DNA from 2 places in the Streptomyces sp. NPDC060232 genome. Region 1 is predicted to be linked to the other one. Evidence: riboswitches for the same ligand, from Rfam matches in the RefSeq annotation. Region 1 holds a riboswitch; the other holds the start of a gene.
The links. A riboswitch is a leader RNA that binds a small molecule or an ion and turns the genes downstream of it on or off. The one in region 1 is predicted to bind S-adenosylmethionine.
Positions count from the first base shown of each region.

Region 1 (4,296 bases):
ACCCGCTGACCCTCTTCAAGGGTGCGGTACCCGTCCATCTGGATGGCGCTGTAGTGGACGAACACATCCGCACCACCGTCGACCGCGATGAAGCCGTAGCCCTTCTCCGCGTTGAACCACTTGACGGTGCCCTGAGCCATGCCTAACTCCCCTATTACCGGCCCTTGCGCGGGAACGCACTTCGCGTTCCCGGGTCAGAACTTGCGTCGGAACGCATCGACCGAGGCTGAATGTATCTGCGCGAGTGCTGTCTGCAACAGGTCAATCCGACGAGAAATCTGGACACCGAGAAACATTGAAATAGAGTGAAAATTTGGCATGTTCCAGGGCAACTCGGGCCTGACATATCTCGCCAAAGCCCCATACCGCACCCGCACATTGGCCCGATGTCGACCCTCACGCGACCCGTTCATATGCAGCGGGCAAGTCCAGCGGAGGGGACTTCCCCAACTCTACCGTGCCCAATCAAGCAGAATTCCCCCCTCCGCTTTTAGTGGAGGGGGGAATTACGCTTTCTCGCCCGGGGTCAGCCGGGTCAGCAGCCGCCCGCGACCGCCGGGATGATCGAGACGCCGGCGCCGTCCGGCGTCACCGCCTCCAGCCCGCCCTCGAAGCGCACGTCGTCGTCGTTGACGTAGACGTTCACGAAGCGGCGGAGCTTGCCCTGGTCGTCCAGGACGCGCGCGGCGATGCCCGGGTGGTTCTTCTCCAGGGACTCGATGACCTCGGCGAGGGTCGCACCCTCGGCCGGGACCTCGGCCTGACCGCCGGTGTAGGTGCGCAGGATGGTGGGGATGCGGACGTTGACGCTCATGGCGCTACTGCCTTTCCGGTAGTGCGGGGAGGGTGGTCAGGCCAGGCCGGCGGCGCGGAACGCGTCCAGGCTGGGGCGGATGGTGGCGGTCTGTCCGCTGTCCGCGGCCACCGCCTCCAGGGTCTTGAGGCCGTCGCCGGTGTTGAGGACGACGGTGGTCAGCGCCGGGTCGAGCTGCCCGTTCTCGATGAGCTTCTTCGTCACGCCGACGGTCACGCCGCCCGCGGTCTCGGCGAAGATGCCCTCGGTCTGCGCGAGGATCTTGATGGCCTCGACGACCTGCTCGTCGTTGACGTCCTCGACGAAGCCGCCGGTGCGGCGCGCGATGTCCAGGACGTACGGGCCGTCCGCCGGGTTGCCGATGGCCAGCGACTTGGCGATGGTGTTCGGCTTCTGCGGGCGGACCACGTCGTGACCGGCCTTGAAGGCGGTCGACACCGGCGAGCAGCCCTCGGCCTGGGCACCGAAGATCTTGTACGGCCTGTCCTCGACGAGACCGAGCCTGATCAGCTCCTGCAGACCCTTGTCGATCTTCGTCAGCTGCGAGCCGGACGCGATCGGGATGACGATCTGGTCGGGCAGCTGCCAGCCGAGCTGCTCGCAGATCTCGTACGCCAGGGTCTTGGAGCCCTCGCCGTAGTACGGGCGCAGGTTGACGTTGACGAAGCCCCAGCCCTCGCCCAGCGGGTCGCCGATGAGCTCGGAGCAGAAGCGGTTGACGTCGTCGTAGTTGCCCTCGATGCCGACGAGGTCGCCGCCGTACACACCGGCCATGACGACCTTGCCCTGCTCCAGGTCGTGCGGGATGAACACGCAGGAGCGGAAGCCGGCCCGGGCGGCCGCGGCGCCGACGGCGCCGGCCAGGTTGCCGGTGGAGGAGCAGGACAGGGTGGTGAAGCCGAAGGCGCGGGCGGCCTCGACGGCGATGGCCACGACGCGGTCCTTGAAGGAGTGCGTCGGGTTGCCGGAGTCGTCCTTGACGTAGAGCTTGCCGGTGACGCCCAGCTCCTTGGCCAGGTTCGCCGCGTCGACGAGCTTGGTGAAGCCGGGGTTCAGGCTGGGCTTGGACGCCACGTCGGCGGGGACGGGCAGCAGCGGCGCGTAACGCCAGATGTTGGCGGGGCCGGCCTCGATCGCGGCGCGCAGGGCCTCGGCGTCGCCGGTCGGGAGCTCGTAGGCGACTTCCAGCGGTCCGAAGCACTCGGCGCACGCGAAGATGGGACCGAGTTCGAAGCGGGTACCGCACTCGCGACAGGAAAGGCCGGTGGCAGGTCCGAGATCGACAGAGGTGGCGACAGTCTGTGCAGCCATGATGGCGAGGCCCTTTCTCCTCATCTTCCCCATGGCGCATTTCGCCATGAGACGGAATTGGCACCTTCCCTAGCCGGGGACCTCGCTGACGAGCGCTGCTGCGCAATCGCGAGAACCGACTGGAGGGTTGCCGGGGCTTCAACGGGCCGTGTCCCTCTGCCCCTCTGGATGAGCGGTATGGCACCGGCACACGCGCTCTGCGGCGCGCCGGTGCGTTTGTACGCGGGGGACCCCGGCATGCGGTGGTCCTTCGCGTTGTTCAAGACTGTAACCGAAGGGCCGGGCGGTTGAGACAGCCGTCCGAACCGCGAGATGGATCACATAAAGGCCGATATCGCCGACACGCAGGGAGTGCTGAGAGTGCTGGAAGAGGTGGAGCGCTGGCTGGCCGACCGCTCCTGGTCCGCCGCCGACCGACCGCTCGACCAGCTGCTCGACCTCAAACGGGCGGCCGGGACCACGGTCAGCGTGGTGCTGCCCGCGCTGGACGAGGAGGCGACGGTCGGCGCGATCGTCGAGGTGATCCGGCGTGAGCTGATCGAGGGACTTCCGGTCCCCCTCGTGGACGAGCTGGTCGTGGTCGACTCGGGCTCGGCCGACCGGACCGCCGAGGTCGCGGCGAAGGCCGGCGCCCGGGTGGTGCACCGCGACGAGATCCTGCCGCGGATCCCGGCGCTGCCCGGCAAGGGCGAGGTGCTGTGGCGCTCGCTGCTGGTCACCGGCGGGGACGTCGTCTGCTTCGTCGACGCCGACCTGCGGGACTTCTCCGCCTCCTTCGTCTCCGGCATCGTCGGCCCGCTCCTGACCGACCCCGGCGTGCAGTTCGTCAAGGCGATGTACGACCGCCCGCTCGGCACGGAGTTCGACGGGCTCGCCTCCGGCAAGACCCCCGGCCAGGGCGGCCGGGTCACCGAGCTGGTCGCCCGCCCGCTGCTGAACCTCCACTGGCCGCAGCTGGCCGGCTTCGTCCAGCCGCTGGGCGGCGAGTACGCCGTACGGCGCTCCCTGCTGGAGCGGCTGCCCTTCCCCGTCGGCTACGGCGTCGAGCTGGGCCTGCTGGTCGACGCGCTGCACACCGTCGGACTGGACGCACTGGCCCAGGTGGACGTGGGCGTACGGCTGCACCGGCACCAGGACGGCCAGGCGCTCGGCCGGATGGCCGCGGCGATCTATCGGACGGCGCAGGTACGGCTCTCGCGCGGGCACCTCGTACGGCCGGAGCTGACGCAGTTCGAGCGCGGGCCGGAGGGCTTCGTACCGCGGACGTACGCGGTGGACACCGAGGAGCGGCCGCCGATGCTGGGCGTGCAGGAGTACGGCCGGCGCCACGTCGCGTGACCGTGTCCACACGTTTGAGCGAGCGCGGGCCGGGCTAGGTTCGCGGCATGGCTTCTCAGGTACTCGTCGCGGCGAACCGCGGCCCGCTCTCCTACGCCCTCTCCGACGACGGCACCCTCAGCGCCCGGCGCGGCGGGGGCGGTCTCGTCTCCGGACTCTCGGCGGCCCTCGCGGAGCAGCCGGGTGCGCTGTGGATCTGCGCGGCGCTGTCGGACGCGGACCGGGAGGCGGTCCGGCGGGACGTCTCCGAGCCGGGCGTCCGGATGCTGGACATCGATCCCACGATGTACGACGACGCGTACAACGGCATCGCGAACTCGGTGCTGTGGTTCACCCACCACCACCTGTACGACGTGCCGCGCGAGCCGGTCTTCGACGCGGAGTTCCGGCGCCGGTGGGACGCGTACGTGGCGTACAACGGGGCCTTCACGCGCGCCCTCGCCGAGGAGGCGGCGCAGGGGGCCCGCGTACTGGTGCAGGACTACCACCTGGCGCTGGTCCCGGGGCAGCTGCGGGAACTGCGTCCGGACCTGCGGATCGCGCATTTCACGCACACCCCGTGGGCGTCGCGGGAGTTCCTGGACATGCTGCCCGACGACATCCGCAGCGAGCTGGTGTGGGGGATGCTCGGCGCGGACGTGGTCGGCTTCCACACCTGGTCCTGGGCGCAGGCCTTCCTGGACGGCACGCACCTGGACGACGAACGGGGCATCGCCGAGCCGAAGTTCGCGACCGGGGTGGAGCCGTCGAAGGCGAGGTACGTCCAGAAGAACCCGGCGGGTCCGGTGCGGCACAAGCGGACCGAGGTGGCCGTGTACCCGCTGGGCGTGGAC
Region 1 is NZ_JBHXAG010000018.1:100,706-105,001, forward strand. Features, by position in the region: gene ACFWFZ_RS24680 (cold-shock protein) at 1-140, opposite strand, end outside; gene ACFWFZ_RS24685 (MoaD/ThiS family protein) at 536-814, opposite strand; gene thrC (threonine synthase) at 851-2,125, opposite strand; SAM riboswitch class I at 2,143-2,300, opposite strand; gene ACFWFZ_RS24695 (glucosyl-3-phosphoglycerate synthase) at 2,486-3,463, shown strand; gene ACFWFZ_RS24700 (trehalose-6-phosphate synthase) at 3,511-4,296, shown strand, end outside.

Region 2 (4,296 bases), on a different contig from region 1:
GCCTGACGCCTCCGGCGGGGTCTGCAGATCCGGCCTGGGCTTCGCCGCGGGTCGCCCTGCGGGCTGCTCGGCTTGCGCCGGCTGCCGGGCGCTGCCGTCGCCCTGCGGGCTGCTCGGCTTGCGCCGGCTGCCGGGCGCTGCCCGGACCCGCGCCTCAAGCGCCGGCGGGGCTGGAAGGTGCGGGTTGCCCTGCGGGCGGCTCGGCGGTGTGCGGGTTGCTTCGGCGCGGGCTTGTCGGTCTGGTCGGTCCGGGGTGCCGGGGCGGGGTGTCTCCTCGGCTCGGCGCGTGCGGGCTGTCTCGGCTGTACCCGGTGGTTGCGCACTCGTCCTGCGGGGACACCCCGCCCCGTCCCCCCTCCCCTCCGCCGATCCAGCCACGCACGAGCCGGCCCCTCCAGCACCACCAAAAGCCAGCCCCGGGGCGGGACGCAGCCACGCGTACTGCCGGAGTCGGCCGCGAGCGGGAGCGCGTGGGCGAATCCCCTGTGCTGGCGAAGCCGACCTCGGCGGAGGACACCTAAGGAAATTCCGGGTGCTGCCGAAGCCGACCTGGGCGGGGGACACCTGAGGGAATCCCGGGTGCTGGCGAAGTCGACCTGGGCGGGGGCACGTATGGGGATCCCGGGTGCTGCCGAAGCCGGCGGTGGGGTGGGGACACGCAGGAGGGTCCCCGCAGGACGAGGCGCGACCGCCGGGTACGGCCGGGACGTGCCCGCGCGCGCCGAGCCGAGGAGATCCTCGTGCGGGGCACCACCCCACCCCCCGACCCCGCCAAGCACCCGCGCGAGACCAACCCCTGCCTGGACACCACCGACGCCCCCAAACCAGGCCCGCCACCCACCGAGCCCGCCCGCAAGGCACCCCGCAGACCAGGCCGTATCCGCCGAGCCCGCCCGCAGGGCAACCCCCAGACCAGGCCCGCCACCCACCGAGCCCGCCCGCAGGGCACCCCGCAGGGGGAGGTCAGGACGACGGGGTCGGCGTCCCGCGGAGGGGGACGCAGCGGCCTTCCTCCGTGCGGTACTGCCACTTCGCGCCGTCCGCGACGAGTTCCCGGACCGCGCCGACGAAGCGGTCCACGTGTTCGTCCGGCGTGCCGGCGCCGAAGCTGACGCGGATGGCGTTCAGGGAGCGCTCGCCCGGGGCGGCCTCGGGGGCCCCGCACTCGCCCTGGGCCTGCGGCTCGCTGCCCAGCAGGGTCCGCACCAGCGGGTGGGCGCAGAACAGGCCGTCCCGGACGCCGATCCCGTACTCGGCGGAGAGCGCGGCGGCGAAGTGGGAGCTGTTCCAGCCGTCCACGACGAAGGAGATGACGCCGACCCGCGGGGCGTCGTCCCCGAAGAGGGAGAGGACGCGGACGGCCGGGACGTCGGCGAGGCCCTCGCGGACCCGCTCCACGAGCCGCTGCTCGCGCGCCACCAGGTTCTCGAAGCCGGCTTCGGTCAGGGCACGGCAGGCCGAGGCGATGGAGTAGACGCCGATGACGTTCGGGGAGCCTGCCTCGTGGCGGGCGGCCGTGGTGTGCCACTCGACGTCGACGCCGCCGTCCTCGCGGCGGGAGACCGTGCGGGAGGCGCCGCCGCCCGCCAGGTACGGATCGGCCTGCTGGAGCCAGTCGGCGCGGCCGGCGAGGACGCCCGAGCCGAAGGGCGCGTACAGCTTGTGGCCGGAGAAGGCGACCCAGTCGACGTCGAGGTCCCGCACGGAGACGGGGTGGTGCGGGGCCAGCTGGGCGGCGTCCAGCACGATCCGCGCGCCGTGGGCGTGCGCGGCGGCGGCGAGTTCCTTCACCGGCCACAGCTCGCCGGTGACGTTGGACGCGCCGGTGACGCACACGAGCGCCGGGCCGTAAGGGTCGCGGCCGGCGAGCGCCCGCTCCAGGACGGCGACGGCCTCGGCCTGGGTGCGCGGCGCGTCGAGGTAGGTGACCTGCGCGTTCGTCCACGGCAGGAGCGAGGCGTGGTGCTCGGTCTCGAAGACGAAGACCTGGCAGCCGGCGGGGAGCACCGCGGCGAGCAGGTTCAGGGAGTCGGTGGTGGAGCGGGTGAAGACGACCTGGTCGCCGGGGCGGCAGTCGAGGAACTCGGCGACCGTGGCCCGGCTCTGCTCGAAGAGGTCGGTGGACAGCTGCGAGAGGTATCCGGCGCCGCGGTGGACGCTGCCGTAGTACGGGGCGTAGGCGGCCACGTCGTCCCAGACCCGCTGGAGGGCGGGGGCGCTGGCGGCGTAGTCGAGGGCGGCGTAGGTGACCTCGCCGCCGGTGACGAGCGGGACGGTGACGTCACGGCCGAGGACGGCGAGCGGCTGGGCACAGGCGGGGTCCTGGGCGGTGGCGACGGTGGCGTTCAGGGATGCGGACATGGCGGTATCTCCCGGCAGGCAGGGCTGAATGGCTTCGGTGTGCCCGTACGCGGGTACGGCCGTGCGGCCGTCCGGGGTACGGGAGTGGCCTCGGACGGGACGGTCGCGGTACGCGGAAGTGACCCTGGTCCGAGGGTGAAGAAGGGGCGTCAGTCGCCCTATCGCATTCGCTTGCTCACGGAAAAACGCTCCTCGAAAGACCAGGACCCCTGGTGTCGAGGGATCCGCGCTTGCCGTAGGCCTTGCTGCCTACGACCTGGTCATCACCCGGGGCACCCCGCCACGGAAGGAGGGTTGCCGGACAGCAAGCCGGGGCCTACACGCTGTCACTCGTGACCTGGTCAGCATCCTGCCACAAGATCCGCCGCGCACAAGACCCCGGTCCGAATGGCGGACCGGGGTCCGGCGTGAATCGTGTGCCGGGTCAGGCGTTGCTGGCCGTCACCCAGCGCTCCAGGACGGCACGCGCGGCACCCGAGTCGATGGACTCGGCCGCGCGGGTGATGCCGGCGGTGATCTGCTCCTCCAGGCTGCCGGTGCCCGGGTCGAGGGCGACGAGGGCGGCCGCGGAGTTCAGCAGCACGGCGTCGCGTACGGGTCCGGTCTCGCCGGCCAGCAGGCGGCGGGCGACGTCGGCGTTGAAGGAGGGGTCCCCGCCGGCGAGGGCGGAGACGTCGACCAGGGGGATGCCGACGTCGCGCGGGTCGAAGGACTGCTCGGTGACCTTCCCGTCGCGCACCCACCAGACGCGCGAGGTCGCCGTGGTGGTCAGTTCGTCGAGGCCGTCGTCCCCGCGGAAGACCAGCGCGGAGGAGCCTCGCTCGGCGAGCACGCCCGCGACGATGGGGGCCATCCGGGGGTCGGCCACGCCGGTGGCCTGGGCGCGGACGCGGGCCGGGTTGGTGAGCGGGCCGAGGATGTTGAAGGTGGTGCGGATGCCCAGCTCGCGGCGGGCTCCCGCGACGTGCCGCAGGGCGGGGTGGAACTTCACCGCGAAGCAGAAGGTGATGCCGGCCTCCTCGGCGACCTCGACGACGCGCGCGGTGCTCAGGTCGAGGTTGACGCCGAGCTTCTCCAGGACGTCCGAGGAGCCGCTCGCGGAGGACGCGGCCCGGTTTCCGTGCTTGACGACCTTGGCGCCGGTTCCGGCCACGACGACCGCCGACATCGTGGAGATGTTGACCGTCTTGGCCCCGTCGCCGCCGGTGCCGACGATGTCGACGGTGCGGCCGGGCACCTCGATGAGGTTGGCGTGCCCGTACATGGCCCGTACGAGGCCGTTGATCTCCGCGACCGTCTCCCCCTTGGCGCGCAGCGCGACCACGAAGCCGGCGATCTGGGCGTCGGTCGCCTCCCCGCGCATGATCCGGTCCATGGCCCAGGCGGTGTCGTCGGCGCTGAGGTCCTGGCCGGTCAGCAGGGCGTCGAGGACGCCCGGCCAACCACGGGCCGCCACGCTGTCGCCGCCTGCCGGGGTCGCAACGTTCATGGTCCGCTCCTGCTGTTGATGGGGGTGCCACGTCGAATGGGTCGGAGATCAGCCTATCCAGCCCCGGTTACGGCAAAGAGCCCCGTCCGGACACTGGACGGGGCTCTCGCCGTGGCGACACCAGGACTGGCCGAGATCAGTCCCTCATGCGGTGGTGCGGGGGATCAGTGGTGGCCGTGGCCGGACTGGATCTCCTTGTACTCCTCCACCGTGGGCTTCGGGATCTGGTTGCCCTCGGCGTAGAAGCCCTTGCTGAGCTTCGCGCGCAGCTTCTCGGTGGCCTTCACCTTGCGCTCGACACCGTTCTCGTCGACCGTCGGGCCGATCTCGATCGGCTTGTACTGCTCGTGCGCGGTGAGGGTGTGCAGCGTGCCCTGCGGGAGCGGCTCGTGGACCTCGACGAACTCACCGTGCGGCAGACGCTTGATGATGCCGGTCTCGCGACC
Region 2 is NZ_JBHXAG010000023.1:69,693-73,988, forward strand. Features, by position in the region: gene ACFWFZ_RS28015 (Lrp/AsnC family transcriptional regulator) at 1-6, shown strand, start outside; gene ACFWFZ_RS28020 (aminotransferase class V-fold PLP-dependent enzyme) at 964-2,361, opposite strand; SAM riboswitch class IV at 2,583-2,699, opposite strand; gene trpD (anthranilate phosphoribosyltransferase) at 2,786-3,850, opposite strand; gene ACFWFZ_RS28030 (cytochrome bc complex cytochrome b subunit) at 4,015-4,296, opposite strand, start outside.
Region 2: it holds a riboswitch for S-adenosylmethionine, as region 1 does, so the genes downstream of both, ACFWFZ_RS28020 (aminotransferase class V-fold PLP-dependent enzyme) here and thrC (threonine synthase) in region 1, are expected to answer to the same signal.